Regions from separate parts of the Pantoea sp. SGAir0418 genome, predicted to be linked through region 4. Evidence: predicted binding sites of a transcription regulator. Region 4 holds the regulator's gene; each other region holds the start of a gene.
What was found. The regulator Fur, encoded in region 4, represses iron uptake genes when iron is present. The targets are predictions, from matches to a motif close to ATAATAATGAGAACNACTATCAA.

Region 1 (6,002 bases), 680 kb from region 4:
ATTGACGCGCCCGCCGCCCATCGCGCCAATCACCGTCATCAGCAGCGCCGCCAGCAGTGCACCGCTGAAGGCCAGCGTCAGCCACTGCAGCGGGGAGTCCGCCCCCAGCAGCGCGATGCCGAGCACGATGGCAAAACCGGCACCGGCGTTCACGCCCAGAATGCCCGGCTCGGCCAGCGGATTACGCGTCAGGCTCTGCATCAGCGCGCCAGCCAGCCCCAGCGCCACACCCGCCAGCAGACCGGCCAGCGTGCGCGGCAGGCGCGCATCGCGCACGATGATGCACTCCGCGCTGGAGCAGGAAGCGGTGAGAGCGTGATACACATCGGAAAGCGGTATTGATTTGGCACCCAGCATCAGACTGAGCGCCATGAGGAGCAAAAGCAGAATCCCTGAGCCTGCTAATGCACGGATCTGGCGCATAGCGTTCTAAACCTTCACTGTTCGACGTCGTTGCGGTGCAACGTAATGTGATAATGATATTTGTTATCGTTATTACTCGCGTTTGCCTATGTTACCATGAGTCGCCTCGCGGATGATGAGGAAAATTGGTGCAAAAAGGCGAAACAATGAACAAACCCTCTCACTTTATCGATCTCTCATTGCTGAAAACCCACGCGGCGTTTCGCGCGGTGTTTATTGCGCGTTTTATCTCGATTGTGGCGCTCGGTATGCTGGCCGTTGCCGTGCCGGTGCAGATTCAGCAGATGACCCATTCCCCGCTGCTGGTGGGCCTCGCCGTCACACTGTCCGCTGCCGGCATGTTTACTGGCCTGCTGACCGGCGGCGTGCTGGCCGATCGCTATGAGCGTAAGACGTTGATCCTGCTTGCCCGCACCACCTGCGGGCTGGGCTTTGTCGCGCTGGCGATAAATGCCGCGCTGCCCGCGCCTTCGCTGCTGGCGGTCTATCTGCTGGGCTTGTGGGACGGCTTTTTTGGTGCGATTGGCGTCACGGCGCTGCTGGCCGCTACGCCAGCGCTGGTGGGGCGCGAAAACATCATGCAGGCCGGTGCCATTACCATGCTGACGGTGCGCTTCGGCTCGATTTTATCGCCGGCAATTGCTGGTGTGGTGATCGCGCACGGCGGCGTGCTGTGGAATTACGGACTGACCGCCTTCGGCACGCTGCTGACGGTACTGACGCTGCTAAAGCTGCCTGCGCTGCCCCCGCCTCCGCAGCCGCGCGAGCATCCGTTGCGGGCGCTGGCAACCGGCGTGCAATTCCTGTTCGCCAGCCCGCTGGTCGGCATGGTGGCGCTGACCGGTGCGCTGGTAACGCTGGCCAGCGCCATCCGCGTGCTGTACCCGGCGCTGGCACCGCACTGGTCAGTCAGCGCCGACCAGCTCGGTATGCTGTACGCCGCCGTGCCGCTCGGTGCCGCCGTGGGTGCATTTACCAGCGGCAGGCTGAAACAGGCGGCGCGCCCTGGGCGGCTGGTGCTGGGCAGTGCCGTGGCCGGTTTCGTCGCCCTGGGCCTGTTCAGCCTGATGCCGACGCTGTGGCTGGCGCTGCTGTGTCTGGCGGGCTTCGGCTATTTCAGTGCCATCAACAGCCTGGTGCAATACGCGATGATTCAGCTGCTGACGCCGGATCATCTGCTGGGCCGCATCAACAGCCTGTGGACGGCGCAGAACGTGTGCGGCGATGCCCTCGGCGCCGCGCTGATTGGTGCCCTCGGTTCGTGGCTGTTACCGGCGCAGGCTGCCGCGGCGTTTGGCTGTGCCGCGACACTGCTTGGCGTCATGATGTGGCTGGTGATGAAAGGATTGCGGCGCTATCAGGCGCCCGCGCCCGTGCTGGCGCAGCAAACATCATGATTTGACGAACAGCTGATGCAGACGCGTCAGCAGATTGCTGGCGCTGTAGTAATCCAGGCGGAAGGTGTCGATGCCCAGCGCATAGACCTGCTTATCGCGCACCGCCGCGTTTTGTGCCAGGAACGGGTTGCTCAGCACTGACTGCGCGGTTTTGTCATCGCCGGCAAACAGCAGGAAGCTGTGACCGGTCAGGCTGGCGGCGAGATTCTCGCCCGAGAGCTGAATAATGTCTTTGCGCTGGCCCATGCTGTGCCCCTGTTGCGTGCCGGCCGGCGGCTGCGCCAGGGTAAAACCGAGCTGCTGCAGCAGTTTGCCCTGCGCCGATGCGGCGGTCCACAGATTCACTGCCCGGCCATCACCGTTCCATACCATCGCGGAGACCGGCTGCGGCGGCAGCGTAATGGCCTGCTTCAGCGCCGCTTCGCGATCGTCGAACTCTTTTACGCGCTGCGCCGCCTGTGCTTCATGGCCGGTGGCCTGCCCCAGCAGCGTAACCACATCCTGCCAGCTCTTATCGTCGTAGTTGACCACCAGCGTGGGGGCAATGGCGGACAGCTGACTGACCAGCTTCAGGGCGGAGTCATTACCGGTGGCGCTGACGATGATCAGATCCGGGGCTTGCGCCGCAATCGCCTCGGCGCTCGGCTCACCAATGTACAGCCGCTTAACGTGGCGCTGTTTTGCCACCTCGCCCCACTGACGGAAGAAGCCCTGATCGTCGGCCAGGCGGCTTTTCGGTGCGGTCGCGCCTGAGGCGATGACCGGCGCGTCAATCGCCAGCAGCGAGCCGGTCAGCGTGACGCTGGTGGAGACAATGCGCTGCGGTGCCTGGTTAAGCGTTACCGTTCTGGTCGCGCCCTGTACGCTGCGCGGCCATCCCTGGTCGGCCCGCGCTGTCCATGACAGTGACTGGAAAATGAACAACAGGACAGCCATGCCCCATAAACCGCATTTATTCATAAGTTTTGATCCACCTTTTAGCTTAATGCCTGGCCCGGCGTCAGCCGCCGCTTACGTCTGACAGCACGGTAAATCCCGCGAATGGATTGACTCTTTGCCCCTTTCGACGTAGGTTACAGAGCCATAATAAAAATGATAATCATTCTTAATAATCTTATCATTTATAGGTGAAAATTATGGTGGAAAGCTCCACGTTTGAAAATGCCTGGCTGAAGGATTTTTCCGCGCTGTGCCGCGGTTTCCTTTTCACCTCGCCATGGCGCAGCCTGGCCACCCAGGGCTGCTATACCACGATCAACACGCCGGTGGGCGATGCCGCGCTGCTGCAGGGCGACTTTCAACAGCAGCTGCGCCAGCACTTTGCCGCGGCGAAAAAGCAGGGGATTGCCAATCCGCTGCTGGTGGGCGCGATTCCGTTTGACGTCAGCCAGCCAGCGTCGCTGTTCATACCCGAATCCTGGCAGAGCTTTAATCGCGCCGACCTGCAACAGGCGCTGCCGGTGCAGCAGAGCGATCTGCCGGCAGTGCGGCGGCGGACGGCAGTGCCGGATCACGCGGTATTTACCCGCATGGTGGCCGACGCCGTTGCCACCATCCAGCGCGGCGATCCGGACAAAGTGGTGCTGTCGCGCCTGATGGATATCGTCACGGAGCAGCCGGTGGATACCGCCGCGCTGATGCAGCGCGTGATCGCGCAAAATCCCAATAGCTACCATTTCCATCTGCCGCTGGCGGAAGGCGGTGCGCTGGTGGGCGCCAGCCCGGAACTGATGCTGCGTAAACAGGGGCGCGATTTCTCCTCCTGCCCGCTGGCCGGCTCGGCACGCCGCCATCATGACGACGTCAGCGCCGATCGCGCGGCAGGTAACACCCTGATGGCGTCAGCCAAAGATCGCCACGAACATCAGCTGGTGACCGACGCGATGCGCAGCACGCTGCAGCCGCGTAGCCGCCTGCTGTCAGTGCCTACCGTGCCGTCGCTGATCACCACCGCCACGCTGTGGCATCTGGCGACGCAAATCGATGGCGAAGTGCAGGATGAGCGCGAAAACGCGCTGTCGCTGGCTGCGCTGCTGCACCCAACCCCTGCCCTGAGCGGCTTCCCGCACGCCCGCGCGCAGCAGCTGATTCAGCAGCTCGAACCCTTTGATCGCCAGCTGTTTGGCGGCATCGTCGGCTGGTGCGACAGCGAAGGCAACGGCGAATGGGTGGTGACCATTCGCTGCGGAACGGTAAACGGCACGCGCGTGCGGCTGTTTGCCGGCGCTGGCATCGTCGCCGACTCGCAACCGGAATCAGAATGGCGTGAAACGGGTGTGAAGCTGGACACCATGTTGCGCGCTTTTGGACTGCAATAAAGGAACAAGCATGAGCATTCCCTTCAGCCGCTGGCCGGCACATCTGGCCGCGCGCTACCGCGAAAAAGGCTACTGGATCGACGTGCCGCTGACCGACATCATCGACCGCCATCGCGAAAACGACGCTATCGCCGTGATCGATGGCCCTTTACAGCTCAGCTACCGCCAGCTGGCGCAGCGCAGTGATAATCTGGCGGCGGCGCTGCAGCGGCGCGGTTTACAGCGCGGTGACACGGCGCTGGTGCAGCTCGGCAACGTGGCCGATTTTTACGTTACGCTGTTTGCCCTGTTTAAGCTGGGCGTGGTCCCGGTGTACGCGCTGTTCAGCCATCAGCGCACTGAACTGCTGGCCTATGCGCAGCAGATTGCACCGAAACTGCTGATCGCCGATCGCCAGCACGCGCTGTTTGCCAGCGACGACTTCATCGCCACGCTGTGCGAGGCGCAGCCCACGCTGCAGCAGGTGATCCTGCGTAACGACGCGCAGGCGGAAAATACGCTGGCGTCGCTGCAGGATGAAGCGGCTGGCGATTTTATCGCGACACCGACGGCCGCCGATGAAGTGGCGTTTTTCCAGCTCTCCGGCGGCAGCACCGGCACGCCGAAGCTGATTCCGCGCACCCACAACGACTACTACTACAGCATCCGCGCCAGCGACGAGATTTGTCACATCAACGCCGACACGCGCTATCTGATCGCCCTGCCCGCGCCGCATAACTTCGCCATGAGTTCCCCCGGTTCGCTCGGGGTGTTCTATGCCGGTGGCCAGGTGATTCTCGCCGCGGATCCCAGCGCCACGCTCTGTTTCCCGCTGATTGAGCAGCACCAGGTGACCGATACCGGACTGGTGCCGCCGGCGGTCAGCCTGTGGTTGCAGGCAATTCAGGAGTGGGGCAGCAACACAGCGCTGGCCTCGCTGCAGCGCATTCAGGTGGGCGGAGCCAAACTGGGAGAAACGCTGGCCGCACGCATTCAGCGTGAAATCGGCTGCCAGCTGCAGCAGGTGTTTGGCATGGCGGAAGGGCTGGTTAACTACACGCGCTTCGGCGATGACGAGCAAACCATTCTGACTACCCAGGGGCGTCCGATTTCGGAAGATGACGAAGTGTGGGTGGCCGACGAGAACGGCAATCCGCTGCCGCCAGGCCAGGTGGGTCGCCTGATGACGCGCGGCCCTTACACCTTCCGGGGCTACTACAACAGCCCGGAGCACAATGCCGCCAGCTTCGACGCCAACGGTTTTTACTGCTCAGGCGATCTGATTGAGATCAACGCTCAGGGTTACATCACCGTACAGGGACGCGAAAAGGATCAGATCAACCGCGGTGGCGAGAAGATCGCCGCAGAAGAGATCGAAAACCTGCTGCTGCGCCATCCGGATGTGATCCACGCCGCGCTGGTGTCCATGCATGACGAGCTGATGGGTGAAAAGAGCTGTGCCTTCATTGTGGCGCGCCAGCCGGTGAAACCGGTCGCGCTGCGCCGCCATCTGCGCGAGCTGGGCATTGCCGAATTCAAACTTCCCGACCGCATTACCTGCGTCGACGCCCTGCCGCTGACCCCGGTAGGCAAAGTGGATAAAAAACGTTTACGCCAACAGCTTGCTGAGTAGACGCAAGCCTGATTTTTTCCGGAGATTGTAATGGCTATTCCAAAACTGACGTCTTATGCGCTGCCCGCCGCCACTGAGCTGCCGGCTAACAAAGTACAATGGGCGCTGGAGCCGCAGCGCGCGGCGCTGCTGATTCACGATATGCAGGCCTATTTCCTCAACTTCTGGGGCGAAGACAGCCCGCTGGTGAATCAGGTGGTGGAGAACATTTCCCGCCTGCGCGCTTACTGTAAAGCGCAGGGCATTCCGGTG
Region 2 (6,002 bases), 560 kb from region 4:
ACTCCAAACGCTTTTTCCTTTCTTCATCGGCGTAGCCACGGCGCCAGCCTGCTTACCAGATTTATTCAGTCTGCTATACAGCAGTGCTAAGCCCAGAACAGGAAAAATTAATGTGCACGCCAGAGCTACTTGCCACCCGAATCTGTTCATTAAAGGTATTGCAGTTGCTGAAGTCACAGCAGCAGAAACCCCGATCGCCACCCCATACTTACCCGTTATACTGGCAACTTTATCTGAAAAATCGCGCTTTACCATCCCAGGGAGCAGAACGTTACCAACGGCAATGCTAACGCCTATAAGTAACGTACCGCTATAAAGCTGCCACTCCTGCCCCATAGAGCGAAGAATAATCCCTGACACCATGATTAAGAGTGCAAAAAATATAGTTTTTTCAAATCCAAATACTCTGGCAAGGTTTCCAGCAAACGGAGCAATCAGCCCTAATGCTACTAATGGTAACGTTGTTAAAAAGCCAGCCATTGTTGTAGTGAGATTAAATTCCGACTGTAATGTTTGAATCAAAGGTCCTACACCTAATATAGGTGCACGTAATGTTGTAGCAATTACAAGGATTACAGCCGTAAGCAATACAGGATGTACCATGCCTGACGGGACATCTAATTTGGTTTTCATGATTGGTCTCATTTCCAAGTTTGAAAACTAAAGATAGCTTTTTGGATATTCGTAGGATATAGATATTATGACTACTTATACCTAAAAAAGGACAATATTGTTCATGATCCCTCCAATTATGCCGCTGGAATGGAATTTCGATGAAGCGGAGACTTTCGGTCCTGTAGCTGGCATGAAAATCCAAGCTTCTGATAAAGAGGGATTTCCTTTACATAAACATCCTCAGGGGCAGCTTGTCATATCCTTAAAAGGAGCGGTGTCATGTGAAGTTGCTCACGAGTTATGGGTCGTTCCGCCACAATGTGGCGTTTGGATCCCCTCCAATACTCCTCACAGTATAAGCACGACTTCTGAAGCTAAATTATGCATGTTATACATCAGGCCAGAATCATCAACTTTGCCCGATAAATGCTGCACAATTGCAATTTCCCCACTTGTGCGTGAACTTATTTTAGATATTACAGATCAATTCTCAGAATATTCAGAAAATAGCTTAACTTATCGCAAAGCTTCAATTCTTCTGGAAGAACTCGCTACAATGCCTCAGGAGAATTTTTGCCTGCCCATTTCTGATGATCCAAGGCTGTATAAAATGTTAAAAACCCTCGCGGATAATCCCGATGACCGTCGCACGCTTTCTGCTTGGAGTAGCACGCTTGCAATGAGCCACAGAACACTTGCAAGGTTAATAGTAAAGGAAACAGGCCTGACATTTGGTAAATGGCGCCAGCAACTTCATCTGGTAATTGCATTGAGACAACTTGCCTCAGGAGAGTCGGTCCAAAATGTAGCTGGCCAATTAGGTTATGATTCGGTTAATGCATTTATCACTATGTTTAAGAAATTCACAGGAAAGTCGCCAGGTAAATACTTTCAATGAACGATTTTATCCTCGTCTGTTATAAAACACCCTCATACCATCACGCGATTTTACGAGCGTTAATAGCAAAAATGACACTCGGATGAATGAGCCTATGAGCATCGTCTGCTAACCAAAATAGATGAGAAGAGCGTCTAATGAGAATGAGCCAATAAACCTTACACTAAATACTATAAGCCATTGGGTGACTGCATTCATGTATTTTCGTTGGCTCGACGAAAAGTAACTATGCTGACTGATGCTGCCGATGAAGGTATAATACCATTAACAAATTTACCTTCTGTCTTTAATTAACACAAAAAAATTCAATATCACCCGCAAAAATGCTTGTGGGTGATATTTATTATATATTTAAAACTTATAAGTCAGAGATGCAAAGATCGACCTTCCTGTACCATACGCTCCCTGATCATAAAAACCCAGGACGCTGTAATATTGTTTATCAAACAAATTGGCAATATTAACTTGCGCAGTTAGTGCATCGCTAATGTCGTAACGAGCGTATAAATCTACTAATGAGTATGACCCCTGGTTAATGCGGACATCTTCATCGTTGTAGCTGATGTCAGTATAAGTTCTGTTCTGCCATCTCAGACCACCACCTACGCTAAGTCGGTTGTTAAAGATAACCGGTTTAAACGAGGTAAAAGCTTTAACCGTTGTGCGAGGTAACTGCGTATTGATGCTGCTGTTGTCGGCGGTGTCCATGACGTAACGTGTAAAACCTAAACTAACATCCCATCCTGGCATCAGGGTACCGTTAGTCTCAATTTCGAATCCTTTGCTAATGGCTTTATTAGATGCAACATAAGCCTGATCAGAAGAGTTATTCACATAATTCGAACCATCAGCAACGGCAATGTTAGATTGTTCAGTGCGGAATATGGTGAATGATGAAGTGAATTTATCGTCCAGCGTTGACGCTTTAACTCCTGCTTCATAGTTTTTGCCATCCAACGGCTTCAAATATGAGCCATCTTGATTACGATATGTCTGAGGGCTAAAAATTCCAGAATAGCTGGTATATAGCGAATAATAATCGTTGATATCATAAACGATGCCCGCGTAAGGTGTTACCTTACTTTGCGTAGTACTATCAGAGCCCGTTGTTCTCCAGTCAGTGAAACGTCCACCTAAAATAAGCTTGGCCTGATCCGTAAGGTTTAATCTGCTTGTTGCATACAGGCTGCGCTGATAAATACTCTCAGTACCCTCATCGTTGTAGGGTCCCCAATCAGGCTCAGCGACATCACCAATAAATGAATAGATATTTTCAACAGTGAATTTTTTTCTATCGGTTCCGTATGAGTGATTTCTTTGACGACTAGCGCTAGTCCCAATAACTAATTCGTGCTCTCTGCCAAAAAGCTCAAACGGGCCCTTAGCATATGCATCAGCAGAATAAACTCTACGAGAAGAGAGATATTTGGCTGAAGTATAAGTTACGTTTCCTGTTGAAGCATCGGGCGAATCACTAAACGACGCGAGTTTCTCATCCGCTTTAGTTTCTGAGTAAGAGCTGTTTACCTTGAATTCCCATCCATTATCTAAAAAGTGATCAAGAGTAATAAAAACGCGATTATTGGTAGCTGTCCAATGCGTCCAGTTAGGGGCGGTGTTAAATGATCGAGGCCAACTTATACGATTCCCGGCAGAATCAAGGTAGGACCATCCTCCCCATGTCGAGGCACTTGGCTTAGATTTCTGATAATCATATCCGATACTCAGTACAGTATTCGTACCCAAATTGGCATCGATCACACCGTAAAAAAGCTGATTTTTTTTACTGTATCTATCTAATTGTGAGTCTGCATCCTGGAGGGTTGTGATGAAACGCCCCCGAATATCGCCATCTTCAGATAATGGAGTGCTGACATCTAAGGTAGTGCGATATTGATTCCATGATCCGACACCTGCACTTACTGAGCCAGTAAACTCTCTGCTTACAGCATGTTTTCTTACCATATTCACAGTTGCGGAAGGGTTTCCCGTGCCTGTAAGCAAGCCATTTGCTCCTCTGACAACTTCCACACGATCATAAATGGATAGGTCCATATTTGTATCGAGATATGAACTTATTGAGCCTGTTGTAGTAGGCAATCCATCATAGGAAAGATTATCAATACGATATCCACGCGACCAGTAAGTATAACGTTCAGAATCATAACTGCTTTCAGATATTCCTGTCGTATTTTTAAGGGCATCACCAATTGATTGCATGTTCTGATCTTGTATACGTGCAGGTGTTATAATTGAAACTGATTGTGGCGTTTCTTTAATGGATAAATCCAGTTTTGTTGCGGCCGTAGACTTGTCAACCGTGTAGTTTCCCGAAGATTCTCCAGTAACAGTTAAAGTATCGTTACTATTTTCCGCATAAGTATAGGAGCCAAATGAAATCAGGCTTAATACACACGAGGCTTTGATTAAATTACAATTTATAGCTATTATTCTTCTCAACGCTAAATTCCTTTTGATTTATAGCAAGCATAAATATTTTGCACATTCTTAAATGTGATATTTAACTAAAGCATCACCTACATATAATTTAATTAATATTTAGTTTTTGCATGGCTGCAATATAAATATTTATTCATTCTCAATTAAATTTCAGGTGCGCTCTGGAGCACACTTTTTGCTTAAAAACAAATGATAATCATTCCCATAATCTATTGATTGGAAGCGATTCCTGATGTCGCGTTATCGACAAACTATATCGATAACGCGACAAATCAGCAGCCTGAAGCTGAGAAATGACTGAAGGTTCATGCAAGAGGTGTTGTTTTTTGGGGCACACTTGTACCCGACAAATAGGTAATTGAAGTGAAGGACGTCGCACGTGCATTCATCGTACAGCTTAATTTGGTACTTCATCTTCCTCATTAGTGATTAATGATTTCAGACGTATGGTGCAGAGCGTCATAGTAGAAATAACGCGCTGCACCCATTCAATTAACTCTGTCCCGGATAAGATAGGTAGCTCATTCCGGTGATCCATTCAGGCACGGATTCATACGCCACATAATCTGGTCGCGCGCCTTTCATTGCTCCCATTAGTGCAACCCAATTGAGTGCTTCGTGTCCTCCATGACCACCGCGTTCTTCCACCTCTGCGTAGGTCAAAGCACGCATGTATTCAACATCACCAGCTTCAAAACGCTCAAGCATTTCCCGGTCCCACTCTTCATTGACAAGTGGGTGACTTTTGCCGAGTGGCCATTCCATTTTGCTCATCATATCGATTTCATACTGCGCAAAATCAGTATAAAGAGAAGGATCGTTGACCAGGGCTTCTTTACCGATGGTTTGATAGACTTTCATGCGTTGCAGCAGTTCGTCATCTTCCGGTGCGCCTTCAGTCCAAACTGGCGGCCAGTGCGACAATCCACCTGTTGCCAGGAAATGAACATGGTAGTCATCTGGCAGCGAGTCAACTATCTCACGGACTTTAAGGCCCAGGTCATAAGCACGTGAATAAGGCATCAGCGGAGGTGAGAACACATTGATATAGACTGGTACGACGGGAATATTGAACTCAGGATTAATAAAATGAAGTGGCATCATGAGATTGTTACCATACTCAATGGCACCCATCCGTGTTGCTTCAAAACCGCCATGGATAAGCTTTTCGAGCAGTGTCGTTGCTATTTCTGCGTTACTGGCAATACTATGCTGCTTATCAAACTTTAAAGCTTCCATCATATATTCGGCTGGACCAATGTTGGCATCACTAATTGGCACAGCCAACGTTGGCATTAAATTACGGAAGTTGTTTTCGAAATGGTCATCAAGAAAGGCGATGATGAGATTAGGTTTAGTATCATCGATGCATTTTTTTAAGCGGCCATGAATATCTGCGAGTCTTTGGCGTTGTTCAACAGATGGAGCATCTGCCCAGCCTAGAGCACCTGGTACATGGGACATGCTGATAGCACTAACAATCTTAGCCATTTTGTTACCTCAATAATTTAGTGTTTTCCGCTATCGGAAATGAACGTCGGAAAGAGCCCTTTTCCACATTAAGCGGAAAAGGCTCATTATTAAATTAAGAAAAACAACCCTAAGAGACTTAATCTAATCAGAAATTATTACCAACTAGACTATCGTATTAGTCAGCTCACCAATTTCCCTCATCGACACAGTGACTTCATCACCCTTCGATAAATATTTAGGCGGATTGAAACCCAAGCCAACACCGGCAGGTGTTCCAGTGGCAATGACATCACCAGGTAATAAAGTAATGTTTTGCCCAATTGTTTTAATCAACTCAGGAATGTTGAAAATTAAGTCGGAAATAGAAGCTTCCTGGCGTTTTTCACCGTTAACTGTGCAAACAATCTTTTGCTCAGAAGGATGCCCGAATTCATCCGCTGTTATAATCACAGGGCCCATTGGACAGAAGCCATCAATACCTTTGCCAAGAATCCATTGGCTGTGCTGTTTTTGCAAGTGACGTGAAGTTAAATCATTCACCAGCGTATAGCCAAAG
Region 3 (6,002 bases), 1.8 Mb from region 4:
TCGATCACCGGCTCCAACCAGGTTGGCCTGAGTTTCTCACTGCCTCTGTACAGCGGCGGTTCAGTGACCTCGCAGGTGAAACAGGCGCAGTATAACTTTGTCGCCGCTAGCGAGCAGCTGGAAGGCGCGCATCGTAGCGCGATCCAGACCGTCCGTTCTTCGTTCAATAACGTGAACGCTTCGATCAGCAGCATCGACGCTTACAAACAGTCGGTAATCTCGGCGCAGAGCTCATTAGATGCCTCGGAAGCCGGTTATCAGGTGGGTACGCGTACCATCGTTGACGTGTTAGACGCGACCACCACGCTGTTTAACGCTAAACAGCAGCTGTCGAATGCGCGTTACAGCTACCTGATCAACCAGCTGAACATCAAATATGCGCTGGGCACGCTGAACGAGCAGGATCTGCAGCAGCTGAACAGCACGCTGGGCAAAGAAGTGACGACCTCGCCAGAAGTGGTCGCGCCGGAAAACAGCCAGCAGGCCACGCGAGTGGATAATGGTCCGAAAGCGACCTCCGCTTCCGCCGCCGCTCAGGCCCGTCCGGCCGCGGCACGTAACAGTGCCAATCCTTTCGCTAATTAAGCCTTCAAGGGGCCGCTTGCGGCCCCTTTCGCATTCAAACGTATAACAACGTAAAGATCCCCTTGCCACCCGGCTTCCCGCTTCATTTTCCACCACTCATCACCTATCCTAAGCCCCACCTTTGGGCACAGGATGAAGATAATGAAACGGACAAAAAATATTCGTCATGCCGCTTTCCGTAAAAGCTGGCAGGCACGCCATTTAACGCCGGTCGCACTGGCGGTCACCGCCGTGTTTATGCTGGCAGGCTGCGAACAGAGCGATGAAACGGTTTCGATGTACCAGAACGCCGATGATTGTGCGAAAGCCAATCCGGGCCAGAGCGCTCAGTGCACCACCGCTTACAACAACGCGCTGAAAGAGGCTGAGCGCACCGCGCCAAAATACGCCACGCGTGAAGATTGCGTCGCGGAATTCGGCGAAAACCAGTGTCAGCAAACCCCGGCACAGGCGGGCGTCGGTACCACGGCGAACAACGCTGAAGCGCAGCAGAGCGGCAGCTTCTGGATGCCTCTGATGGCCGGCTACATGATGGGTCGTCTGATGGGCGGCGGTGCCGGCTTTGCGCAGCAGCCGCTGTTCTCGCCAAAAACCCCTAACAGCCCGGCAAACGGCCAGTTTGTTGATGCTTCCGGTAAGAACTACGGTGCGGCCACCTCCGGCCGGACGGTAAACGTGCCGAAAACCGCGCTGGCGCCGAAACCGGCCACTACGTCCACCATCACCCGTGGCGGCTTTGGTGAGACGGTAGCCAAACAGAACACCATGCAGCGCAGCAGTGCCACCAGCACCGGCAGCCGCTCGCTGGGAGGCTAAGCCCGCGCATGCAACGTATTGCTATCAGCGAACGTCCGAACTGGCGCGAAAAGGCGACCGAGTACGGCTTTCAGTTTCACACCATGTATGGCGAACCCTACTGGTGCGAAGACGCTTATTACCAGTTTACTCTGGCGCAAATTGAACAGCTGGAAGCGGCCACCGCTGAACTGCACCAGATGTGCCTGCAGGCGGTAGAAAAAGTGGTGAACAGCGAAGCGCTGCTCACCCGTTTCTGCATTCCGAAACACACCTGGGATTTTGTGCGCGAATCCTGGCAGCAGCGTCAGCCGTCGCTCTATTCACGTCTCGATCTGGCGTGGGATGGCACAGGCGAGATCAAGCTGCTGGAGAACAACGCTGATACGCCAACCTCGCTGTACGAAGCGGCGTTTTTCCAGTGGATCTGGCTGGAGGATCAGCTCAACGCCGGCAACCTGCCGCAGGGCAGCGATCAATTCAACAGCCTGCAGGAGCAGTTGATTGAGCGCTTCGCCACGCTGCACCAGCAGCACGGTTTTAACTGGCTGCACTTTGCCTGCTGTCGCGATACGGAAGAGGATCGCGCCACGGTACAGTATCTGCAGGATTGCGCCACTGAAGCCGGTCTGCCGAGTGAATTTCTCTACATTGATGAGATCGGGCTGGGCGAAAAAGGTCAGTTTACCGATCAGCACGATCAGGTGATCAGTAACCTGTTCAAGCTCTATCCGTGGGAATTCATGCTGCGCGAGATGTTCTCGACCAAGCTGGCCGATGCCGGCGTGCGCTGGCTGGAGCCGGCGTGGAAAAGCATTCTCTCCAACAAAGCGCTGCTACCGCTGTTGTGGGAGATGTTCCCCAACCATCCTAACCTGCTGCCCGCCTGGTTTGCCGATGATGCCAGCGCGCCGCAGATGGAAAAATATGTGGTGAAACCGCTTTTTTCCCGCGAAGGTGCCAACATCACCATCGTGGAAAACGGTCAGGAAATCGCGCGCGCCGACGGCCCCTATGGCGAAGAGGGCATGATCGTCCAGCAGTTCTGGCCGCTGCCGAAGTTTGGTGACAGCTATACGCTGATTGGCAGCTGGCTGATTGACGATCAGCCTGCCGGTATCGGTCTGCGTGAAGATCGCGCGCTGATCACCCAGGATCTGTCGCGTTTCTATCCGCACACCTTTATTGCGTAACGCACGTGCCGCCCGGTCTGCGGGCGGCACAGGTGTCAGCCAACCTGCACCGACAGCATACTGATCGAACCCATCTCCATGCCTTCCACCGGGATGCTCACCGCCTCACCTTCAGCTCGCGCGCCGAGAATATACAGCAGCGGCAGATAGTGCTCCGGCGTCGGGTTAGCCAGCTGCGCGCCTTCATGCTGCTGATAATTCACCAACGGATGCTGTGCCGCCTCGCCTTCGTAGTCCAGATTATCGCGCACAAACTGGTTGAAGCTCTCCGCCCACGGATAAGCGCTTTCCGCACCCTGCCAGCAAATCATGCGCAGGTTATGCACCACGTTGCCGCTGGCCACCAGCATCACGCCTTCGTCACGCAGCGCCGCCAGTTTACGTCCCAGCGCAAAATGCCACGCCGCCGGCTGGGTGCCATCGATGCTGAGCTGAATCAGCGGAATATCCGCCTGTGGATACATCTTCGCCAGCACGCCCCACGAGCCGTGATCAAAGCCCCACTGCTGATCGGCCTGCACCGCCACCGGCGCCAGCAGATCGATAACGCGCTGTGCCAGCGCAGGCGAACCCGGCGCCGGATAGCGTACGTCGAACAGCGCCTGCGGGAAGCCTCCAAAATCATGGATGGTGCGCGGATTGCTCATCGCCGTCACCGCCGTGCCGCGCGTGTACCAGTGCGCCGAGATGGCGAGAATAGCGCGCGGACGCGGCAGGGTTTCGCCCAGCTGCTGCCATACGCGGGTATAACGGTTGTCTTCTAATACGTTCATCGGGCTGCCGTGGCCGAGAAACAGAGCGGGCATGCGGGTCATTATTCATCCTCTGGCGTCGGGATCGCGTTAATGACTGTCACGATACGCGCTTTCGCCAGGGGAAAAACGCTGATAAGCGTGATGATGTTTATCAGCAAATTTGAACAAGATTTTGCCGACATAACTTTACGCTAAATAACTCGATATTTTATGGGGTTAACTATATTGTAACTGGTAATCATTATCATTAAGGAGCCCATCATGTCAGTACCTTTGCTGCTAACCATCCTGGCTGGCGGTGCCACTTTCGTCGGCGCGATTTTTGGCGTGCTCGGTCAAAAGCCGTCGAACCGCGTACTGGCCTTTGCGCTCGGCTTTGCCGCCGGCATCATGTTGCTGATTTCCCTGATGGAGATGCTGCCCGCCGCGCTGCATGCGGAAGGCATGTCGCCGGTGCTCGGCTACGGCATGTTCATGCTCGGTTTGCTGGGTTATTTCGCCATGGATCGCCTGCTGCCGCACCAGCATCCGCAGGATCTGATGGCGGTCAATCGCCGCCCCACTAACCTGAAACGTACCGCGATCCTGCTGACGCTCGGTATCAGCCTGCATAACTTTCCCGAAGGCATTGCCACCTTTGTCACCGCCAGCAGCGATATGGAGCTGGGGCTGGGCATCGCACTGGCCGTCGCGATCCACAATATTCCGGAAGGGCTGGCGGTGGCCGGACCGATGTACGCCGCCACCGGCTCGAAAGCCAAAGCGCTGTTCTGGGCCTGCCTGTCCGGCATGGCGGAGATTCTTGGTGGCATCATCGCCTTTCTGCTGCTGGGGCCGGCGGTCTCACCGGTGATGATTGCGGCGATTATGGCGGCGGTGGCGGGCATTATGGTGGCGCTGTCCGTGGATGAACTGATGCCGCTGGCGCGCGAAATCGATCCGCATAACAATCCCAGCTACGGCGTGCTGTGCGGCATGACAGTGATGGGCCTGAGCCTGACGTTGCTGCAAACCAGCGGGGTAGGCTGACGCGAGATTCGTCTCATTCGCCACAAATTAGGCCTTATCTATCAATTGATTAGGCTTGTTAAGGCGTAGTCGAGACGGGTCTTGTTAACACCCGACGGCGGGCTCATTACACTCCACGCGACTCTTAGAAAGCAGTGGAGTGTTATGTTAATTCAGGGAGCCATTTTATGCCTGGCGATGAATATCTATCATGAAGCGCGCGGCGAACCGGTAAAGGGACAGATTGCCGTCGGCACTGTCACCATGAACCGGGCTAACTGGGACGTCAAAGAGATCTGTCCGGTGGTGTACGCACCCAAACAGTTCTCCTGGACGTCTCTGCACAAACATCCCCATCGCCATCCGCCGCAGCATGACAAAAGCTGGCAGCGCGCGCAGCGCCTGGCCCAGCGGATTGTCGAGGGTAAGCTGGCGGATGTGACAAAGGGCGCGACCTTCTTTCATGCGCACAGCGCCAGACCGGCGTGGCGCCACGCCTTCCAGCGTACCGTGGTGATAGGCAATCACGTTTTTTACGCCAGCCGTTAATCATAAAAAAAGGCCGGATGCATCACATCCGGCCTTATTTATTTCACGTCGGCTTAGCTGGCCTGACGGGTTTCATGCTGGCGGCGCCAGGCCACCAGGTCTTCAATGGTCACCACCGGCATGGCGTGCTGCTTCGCAAACGCAATCACTTCCGGCGCGTGCGCCATGCTGCCGTCATCATTGGTCAGTTCGCACAGCACACCCGCAGGTTTGAAGCCCGCCAGCGTCACCAGATCGAGCGTCGCTTCGGTGTGGCCGCCGCGCGCCAGCACGCCGCCGTCGCGCGCGCGCAGCGGGAATACGTGGCCGGGACGATTCAGATCGGACGGTTTAGCGTCATCGGCAATCGCCGCCCGGATGGTGGTAATACGGTCGGAGGCCGATACGCCGGTCGTCACGCCGCTGGCCGCTTCAATAGTCACGGTGAAACCGGTGCCGTAAGAGCTGGTGTTGTTCTCTACCATCATCGGCAGATCCAGCTGCTGGCGGCGCGCTTCGTTAATGCACAGGCAGACAATGCCGCTGCCGTGACGAATGCTCAGCGCCATCTGTTCAACGGTCATGGTTTCGGCGGCGAAGATCATATCGCCTTCGTTTTCGCGATTTTCATCGTCCAGCACCATCACGCCGCGCCCGTTGCGCAGCGCATCGATGGCGCGTTCTACACGCTGTTCCGGCGTGCCAAATTCAGAAAGAAGCGTCTGATTCATGGTAAAAAAACCTTATTAATAAAATATGAGTTACCAGAACCAGGGCGAGCTTAGGAGTGCGTAGAAAACACATGGCAATAACGTGACGCGGGCGCAGCCCGGCTGATGTCGTTACCCTCTCCCATCCGGACTTTAACCGTCGGCCCCGGAATTACACCGGATCTGCTGACCTTTCACTGTACAGCGAAAGCGCTCGCGGGCTTTCAGCCGAAGCTGATTTACCGCCGGTGGGGAATTTCGCCCCGCCCTGAGAATAAGCGAAATTACTATAGCGCCAATCACCTGGTCGGGCAATCAACAAAAGTGCAAATGCTTTTGCACTTCATGCGTTGCGGATTTCGGGTTTAACCTTTTCGTTTCTGGCATTACACTTAATGTTTGATGAGTCGGAACACGCGCTGTTATCA
Region 4 (6,002 bases):
GCGGTACACTGGTGGATGCTGATCCCGCAGGGTCTGGTGTTCTTCGTCATCTACTATGTGGTGTTCCGCTTCACCATTCAGAAATTCAACCTGCTGACGCCGGGCCGCGAGCTGGCTGCCGGTGATGAGACAGACGGCTACGACGTCAACGTTGATCACAGCAGCAACGGTGAGAGCGAAACCGAATCACTGGCGCGTCGCTATATCGGTGCGATAGGCGGTTCTGACAACCTGACCAACATCGACGCCTGCATCACCCGTCTGCGTCTGAATGTGAAAGACTCTGCGCAGGTGAATGAGAGTGTAGCTAAACGCCTCGGTGCTTCTGGCGTGATCCGCCTTAACAAGCAGAGCGTGCAGATCATTGTTGGTACGCAAGCCGAAAGCATTGCGACCGCGATGAAAACCGTACTGAGCAAAGGTCCGGTGGCCGGTGCAGCGGCACCTGCTGCGGCAACCACCGCTGCGCCTGCTGCTGCTCAGCCCCAGGCCGTGCGCAACAGCGAGAAAAAGGTGATTGCAACACTGCTGGCACCGGTCAGTGGCGAAGTGGTCGCGCTGGAAAACGTGCCGGATGAAGCTTTCGCCAGCAAAGCGGTAGGCGATGGCCTGGCGATCAAACCGAGCGATAAAACTGTCGTCGCGCCGGTAGCGGGCACCGTGGTGAAAATCTTCAACACCAACCATGCATTCTGCCTTGAAGCCGAAAATGGCGTCGAGATTGTCGTGCATATGGGTCTCGATACCGTCGCGCTGGAAGGTAAAGGGTTTACCCGTCTGGTGGAAGAGGGCGCAACCGTCACAGCGGGCCAGCCGATCCTCGAAATGGATCTGGACTTCCTCAACGCCAATGCGCGTTCGATGATCAGCCCGGTGGTGGTCAGCAACAGCGATGATTTTGCTGGTCTGAATCTGCTGGCAGGCGGTACCGTGGTGGCAGGTGTTACCCCGCTGTACGAAGTCAAAAATTAACACGTTTTGATCGTCACTGAAGGCAGGAAGCAATTCCTGCCTTTTTTGTTTTAAAACGACCAACAAACGGTTGTTTCCCTTCAGCGCTTTGTGGATCATACTCCGTTACTTCGTGGTACAAATCACCCGCTATTGTTTTGAGGATTTTGAGATGAGTGAGGCTGAAGCCCGCCCAACGAACTTTATTCGTCAGATCATCGACGAAGATTTGGCGAGCGGTAAGCACAACAGTGTGCATACCCGTTTCCCGCCTGAGCCCAATGGTTACCTGCATATTGGCCATGCAAAATCGATCTGCCTGAACTTTGGTATCGCACAAGATTATCAGGGGCAGTGCAACCTGCGTTTCGACGACACCAATCCGGTCAAAGAGGATATGGAGTTCGTTGAATCGATCAAGAATGATGTGCAATGGCTGGGCTTTGAGTGGAGCGGCAACATTCGTTACTCCTCTGACTACTTTGACCAACTGTTCAACTACGCGGTTGAGCTGGTCAACAAAGGCCTGGCCTACGTTGACGAGCTGTCGCCAGAGCAGATCCGTGAATACCGCGGCACGCTAACCGCGCCGGGCAAAAACAGCCCGTATCGCGATCGCAGCGTGGAAGAGAACCTGGCGCTGTTCCAGAAGATGCGTGATGGCGGCTTCGAAGAGGGCAAAGCCTGCCTGCGTGCCAAAATCGACATGGCATCCAGCTTTATTGTGATGCGCGATCCGGTGCTGTACCGCATTAAATTTGCCGAACACCACCAGACTGGCAACAAGTGGTGCATCTATCCGATGTACGACTTTACCCACTGCATCTCCGATGCGCTGGAAGGCATCACCCATTCCCTGTGTACGCTGGAGTTCCAGGACAACCGTCGTCTCTACGACTGGGTGCTGGATCACATCACTATTCCGGTGCATCCGCGTCAGTACGAGTTTTCGCGCCTGAATCTGGAATATGCGGTGATGTCGAAGCGTAAGCTGACACAGCTGGTGAGCGAGAAGATTGTTGAAGGCTGGGACGATCCGCGCATGCTGACCGTATCCGGTCTGCGCCGTCGTGGCTATAGCGCGGCGTCAATCCGCGAATTCTGTCGCCGTATCGGTGTGACCAAGCAGGACAACATTGTTGAGATGGCGTCGCTGGAGTCGTGCATTCGTGACGACCTCAACGAGAACGCGCCGCGCGCCATGGCGGTGCTGGATCCGCTGAAAGTGGTGATCGAGAACCTGCCGGCCGGGCATGAAGAAATCATCAGCATGCCGAACCATCCGAACAAGCCGGAGATGGGCACGCGTGAGGTGCCGTTCAGCCGTGAGGTGTGGATCGATCGCGCCGACTTCCGTGAAGAGGCCAACAAGCAGTACAAACGTCTGGTGCTGGGTAAAGAAGTTCGTCTGCGCAACGCTTATGTCATTCGTGCCGAGCGCGTGGCGAAAGATGAAGCCGGCAACATTACCTGCATCTACGCTACCTGCGATGTCGACACCCTGAGCAAAGATCCGGCCGATGGCCGCAAGGTGAAAGGCGTTATCCATTGGGTGTCGGCGATTCACGCGCTGCCTGCCGAATTCCGTCTGTACGATCGTCTGTTCAGCGTGCCAAACCCGGGCGCGGCCGAGGATTTCCTCACCACCATCAACCCGAACTCGCTGGAGATCAAACAGGGCTTCGTTGAGCCGGGTCTGCGTGCCGCCAGTGCGCTGGCACCGTATCAGTTTGAGCGCGAAGGTTACTTCTGCGCTGACAGCGTGTACTCGCAGCCGTCGAAACTGGTGTTCAACCGCACCGTGGGTCTGCGTGATACCTGGGCAAAAATCGGCGAATAATTTTACTGCTTGATAGCACGATATGATCAGCAAAGGGCGAGCAATCGCCCTTTTTTATTGCCCGTTATCTGCAAACGGGAATCGATTATGCTGAACCAGACAAAAAACAGTAATCGCGCGCGATTACGACTAATCTGACTTTAATAAAATTAACTAATTTACCCGTGTGAAATCATTATTTTCAGGTAGGCTATGCGCTCTTAAATGTTGCTGTGCGGGTTAGCGAAGGAAGAAAAATGACAAGTCTCGCTCTGGAAGCCAAACATAGCGTGGTGGTTTTACATCAGCTTATCGAACGTATTTTTAATCAGGCCGAAGGCAGCGATGACAGTATGGACCTGCTGCTGTCGCACTTTCATCCCGACTTCAAAATGGTGACGCCGCAAGGCAAACAGCTCGATCTCAATGACACTGAAACCCTGTTTCGCAAACTGCACGGGCAGCGGGAAGGGATGCGAATCGCCACCAGTGAGCATGCCATCATTTCCCAGCAGCAGCAGGAAGTGACCATTCAGTATCACGAACTGCAAATGCTTAACGGCAATAACCAGACCCGCATTTCGCTGGCGGTGCTGGACTGCAGCACGCCTGTTCCGCGCTGGCGCTATTTGCAGGAAACGCTGGTCGCCTGAACGCAGCCATAAAAAAACCGGTGCCTGGCACCGGTTTTTTTATACTGCATAGCATATTCAATTACTGATCGTGGAGCGTCTCGTCTTCGCGGCAGTCTCCCAGCGCACAGTGGCCGTACAGATACAGGCTGTGGTTGCTGAGTTTGATACCGTGGCGTGTTGCAATCTCACGCTGACGCGTTTCGATAGATTCATCGCTAAACTCGATCACTTTGCCGCAGTCGAGGCAAATCAGGTGATCATGGTGATGCTGCTGGGTCAGTTCGAACACGGATTTCCCGCCTTCGAAGTTATGACGCGTCACGATGCCGGCGTCGTCAAACTGGTTCAGAACACGGTATACCGTCGCCAGACCAATCTCTTCGCCCATGTCGATCAGGCGTTTGTACAAATCTTCCGCACTGACATGATGGGACTCGGGTCCGGGTCCCTGAAGCACTTCCAGAATCTTCAGTCTGGGCAGCGTGACTTTCAGGCCAGCCTTTTTCAATGCGGAGTTGTTGTCAGTCATGCGGATATTGTCCTGTTACTTTGCTAGTCACTTACGGCGCAAAGGCCTTGAATGTGTGGTCAACGCGCATTCTCATTTGCGTCTCATTATAGAGCTCAGCCTGCGAAATGAAAACCGGCTGCGGCGGACAATTCCCCGGATGCTGTAAGGAGAAATGTCGTGAACCTCAGCGGGATCGTGCAGATCGATGTTCCTTTTCGCGCAGTCTCAGTCTGATGCCCGAGGAATAAGCAGATGACCGTTGCGGGTATTCTACAGAATTGAGGGAAAAAGTTAAAAAACCGTAGCTATTATTTTTATAGGTAATTCCATTGCCCGATGTGAGCCAGCGCCCACATCGGACAGGAAAGCATCAGGCTTCGATGATCGCCTGCAGCTGCAGCTCGTCAAAGATCTGCTTAACCCATTTGTCGACGCGCTCGTTAGTCAGTTCAGGCTGACGATCTTCATCGATGGCGAGGCCGAGAAAGTGTTTGTCGTCTGCCAGACCTTTAGAGGCTTCGAAGTGGTAACCTTCGGTTGGCCAGTGGCCCACAATCACTGCGCCGTTTGGCTCAATGATGTCGCGAATGGTGCCCATCGCGTCACAGAAGTACTCGGCGTAATCTTCCTGATCGCCGCAGCCAAACAGCGCCACCAGCTTACCGTTAAAATCAATCTCTTCCAGCGTCGGGAAGAAGTCATCCCAGTCGCACTGGGCTTCACCGTAGTACCAGGTCGGAATACCCAGCAGCAGAATATCGAATGCTTCGAGATCTTCTTTGGTGCTCTTAGCAATGTCATGCACTTCGGCGACATCTTTACCCAGTTGTTTCTGGATCATTTTTGCAATGTTTTCAGTGTTGCCGGTATCGCTGCCGAAGAAAATGCCTACGATTGCCATGGAGTGAGTAACCTCTTAAATCCTGATTGTGAAAGTAAGTCAGAAGACGACACAGTTATGCGAATGATAGCAGACCGGCGAAAAGCGCGGAATGTGTAAAGCGCTGAGTTTGTGTTCCAGCGTGCGGTCTGCGCACGTTACGCCAGTTTGAGCTGCGCCAGCAGCATTTGTTCAATCAGTTCACTGCGGCTGATGTTCTGCTGCTCGGCCAGCGTATTAAGCGCGTCGACCGCTTCGCTGGACATTTTCAGCTCAACGCGGCGCAGGCCGCGCACCCGGTCGCGCTTCAGCTGGTTGCGCTTATTAATGCGCAGCTGCTCATCACGCGACAGCGGACTGGTTTTAGGGCGACCGGGACGCCGCTCGTCTGCGAAGAGATCGAGCGTGGTACGATCTGTCTGTTCTTTTGCCATGGTTTGTGAAACTGCGTGGGCGCGAACGGCGGAAAGGCGCTGCGCGATTTAAACATTTATCGGCCCGACCGCGGCGAAAAAAGCATCCGCGGCAAATTTTTAGCGCGACATCATACTCCAGCGCCCGGCGCGACGCCAACCCTAAACCGCCCGTAGCAAGCTTTTGCTTTTACAGGTTAAAAAAGCGGCGCACCGCGCGCAGCACGGCATCGGGTTTTTCGGCATGCACCCAGTGGCCAGCACCGCTGATAATGTGCGCCTGCGCCTGCGGGAACTGGCGCAGCAGCGCATCACGGTGCTGATTGTCCAGATAGGGTGAATCACCGCCGCGAATAAACAGCGCCGGATGAGGCCACGCGGGCACCTCCTGCCAGCCGGAGAGCACCGGATAATTGTCCCATAACACCGGCACGTTGAAGCGCCATTCGCCTTCATGGAAAGATTTCAGAATGAACTGAATCACGCCTTCTTCGCGCACGTGCTCACGCATCACGTCGGCCGCAGCGCTGCGGCGCGTGACGCCAGCTGCACTGACCGCGCGGATCGCCGCGAAGATCTCATCATGGCGTCGCGTCTGGTAATCCACCGGCGCGATATCGATCAGCACCATTTTGCCAATCCGTTCGGGCGCAACGGCGCTCAGCGCCATGGCAATTTTGCCGCCCATTGAGTGGCCGATAACATCGACCCGTTCGATGTGGTGCGCATCCAGCGTGTCGACTATATCCTGCGCCAGCGCAGCGTAGTGCATCTCTTCGCTGCGCGGTGACAG

Region 1: a site for Fur is predicted at 2,907-2,929, ahead of C1N84_RS16420 (isochorismate synthase). Genes of this name have one in related genera too.
Region 2: a site for Fur is predicted at 4,163-4,185, ahead of fhuE (ferric-rhodotorulic acid/ferric-coprogen receptor FhuE). Genes of this name have one in related genera too.
Region 3: a site for Fur is predicted at 3,554-3,576, ahead of zupT (zinc transporter ZupT). Genes of this name have one in related genera too.

The regions. Positions count from the first base shown of each region.
Region 1 is NZ_CP027911.1:3,504,803-3,510,804, forward strand. Features, by position in the region: gene fepD (Fe(3+)-siderophore ABC transporter permease) at 1-423, opposite strand, end outside; gene entS (enterobactin transporter EntS) at 570-1,820, shown strand; gene fepB (Fe2+-enterobactin ABC transporter substrate-binding protein) at 1,815-2,780, opposite strand; gene C1N84_RS16420 (isochorismate synthase) at 2,957-4,138, shown strand; gene C1N84_RS16425 ((2,3-dihydroxybenzoyl)adenylate synthase) at 4,149-5,750, shown strand; gene C1N84_RS16430 (isochorismatase family protein) at 5,781-6,002, shown strand, end outside.
Region 2 is NZ_CP027911.1:3,390,423-3,396,424, forward strand. Features, by position in the region: gene C1N84_RS15890 (MFS transporter) at 1-633, opposite strand, end outside; gene C1N84_RS15895 (AraC family transcriptional regulator) at 737-1,513, shown strand; gene fhuE (ferric-rhodotorulic acid/ferric-coprogen receptor FhuE) at 1,865-3,973, opposite strand; gene C1N84_RS15905 (DODA-type extradiol aromatic ring-opening family dioxygenase) at 4,466-5,464, opposite strand; gene C1N84_RS15910 (fumarylacetoacetate hydrolase family protein) at 5,609-6,002, opposite strand, start outside.
Region 3 is NZ_CP027911.1:534,162-540,163, reverse strand. Features, by position in the region: gene tolC (outer membrane channel protein TolC) at 1-585, shown strand, start outside; gene C1N84_RS02535 (DUF1190 family protein) at 727-1,401, shown strand; gene C1N84_RS02530 (glutathionylspermidine synthase family protein) at 1,410-2,573, shown strand; gene ygiD (4,5-DOPA-extradiol-dioxygenase) at 2,609-3,379, opposite strand; gene zupT (zinc transporter ZupT) at 3,590-4,357, shown strand; gene C1N84_RS02515 (cell wall hydrolase) at 4,502-4,885, shown strand; gene ribB (3,4-dihydroxy-2-butanone-4-phosphate synthase) at 4,939-5,595, opposite strand; FMN riboswitch at 5,705-5,854, opposite strand.
Region 4 is NZ_CP027911.1:2,825,663-2,831,664, reverse strand. Features, by position in the region: gene nagE (N-acetylglucosamine-specific PTS transporter subunit IIBC) at 1-972, shown strand, start outside; gene glnS (glutamine--tRNA ligase) at 1,124-2,791, shown strand; gene C1N84_RS13180 (hypothetical protein) at 3,028-3,423, shown strand; gene fur (ferric iron uptake transcriptional regulator) at 3,485-3,934, opposite strand; gene fldA (flavodoxin FldA) at 4,287-4,817, opposite strand; gene ybfE (LexA regulated protein) at 4,955-5,230, opposite strand; gene ybfF (esterase) at 5,400-6,002, opposite strand, start outside.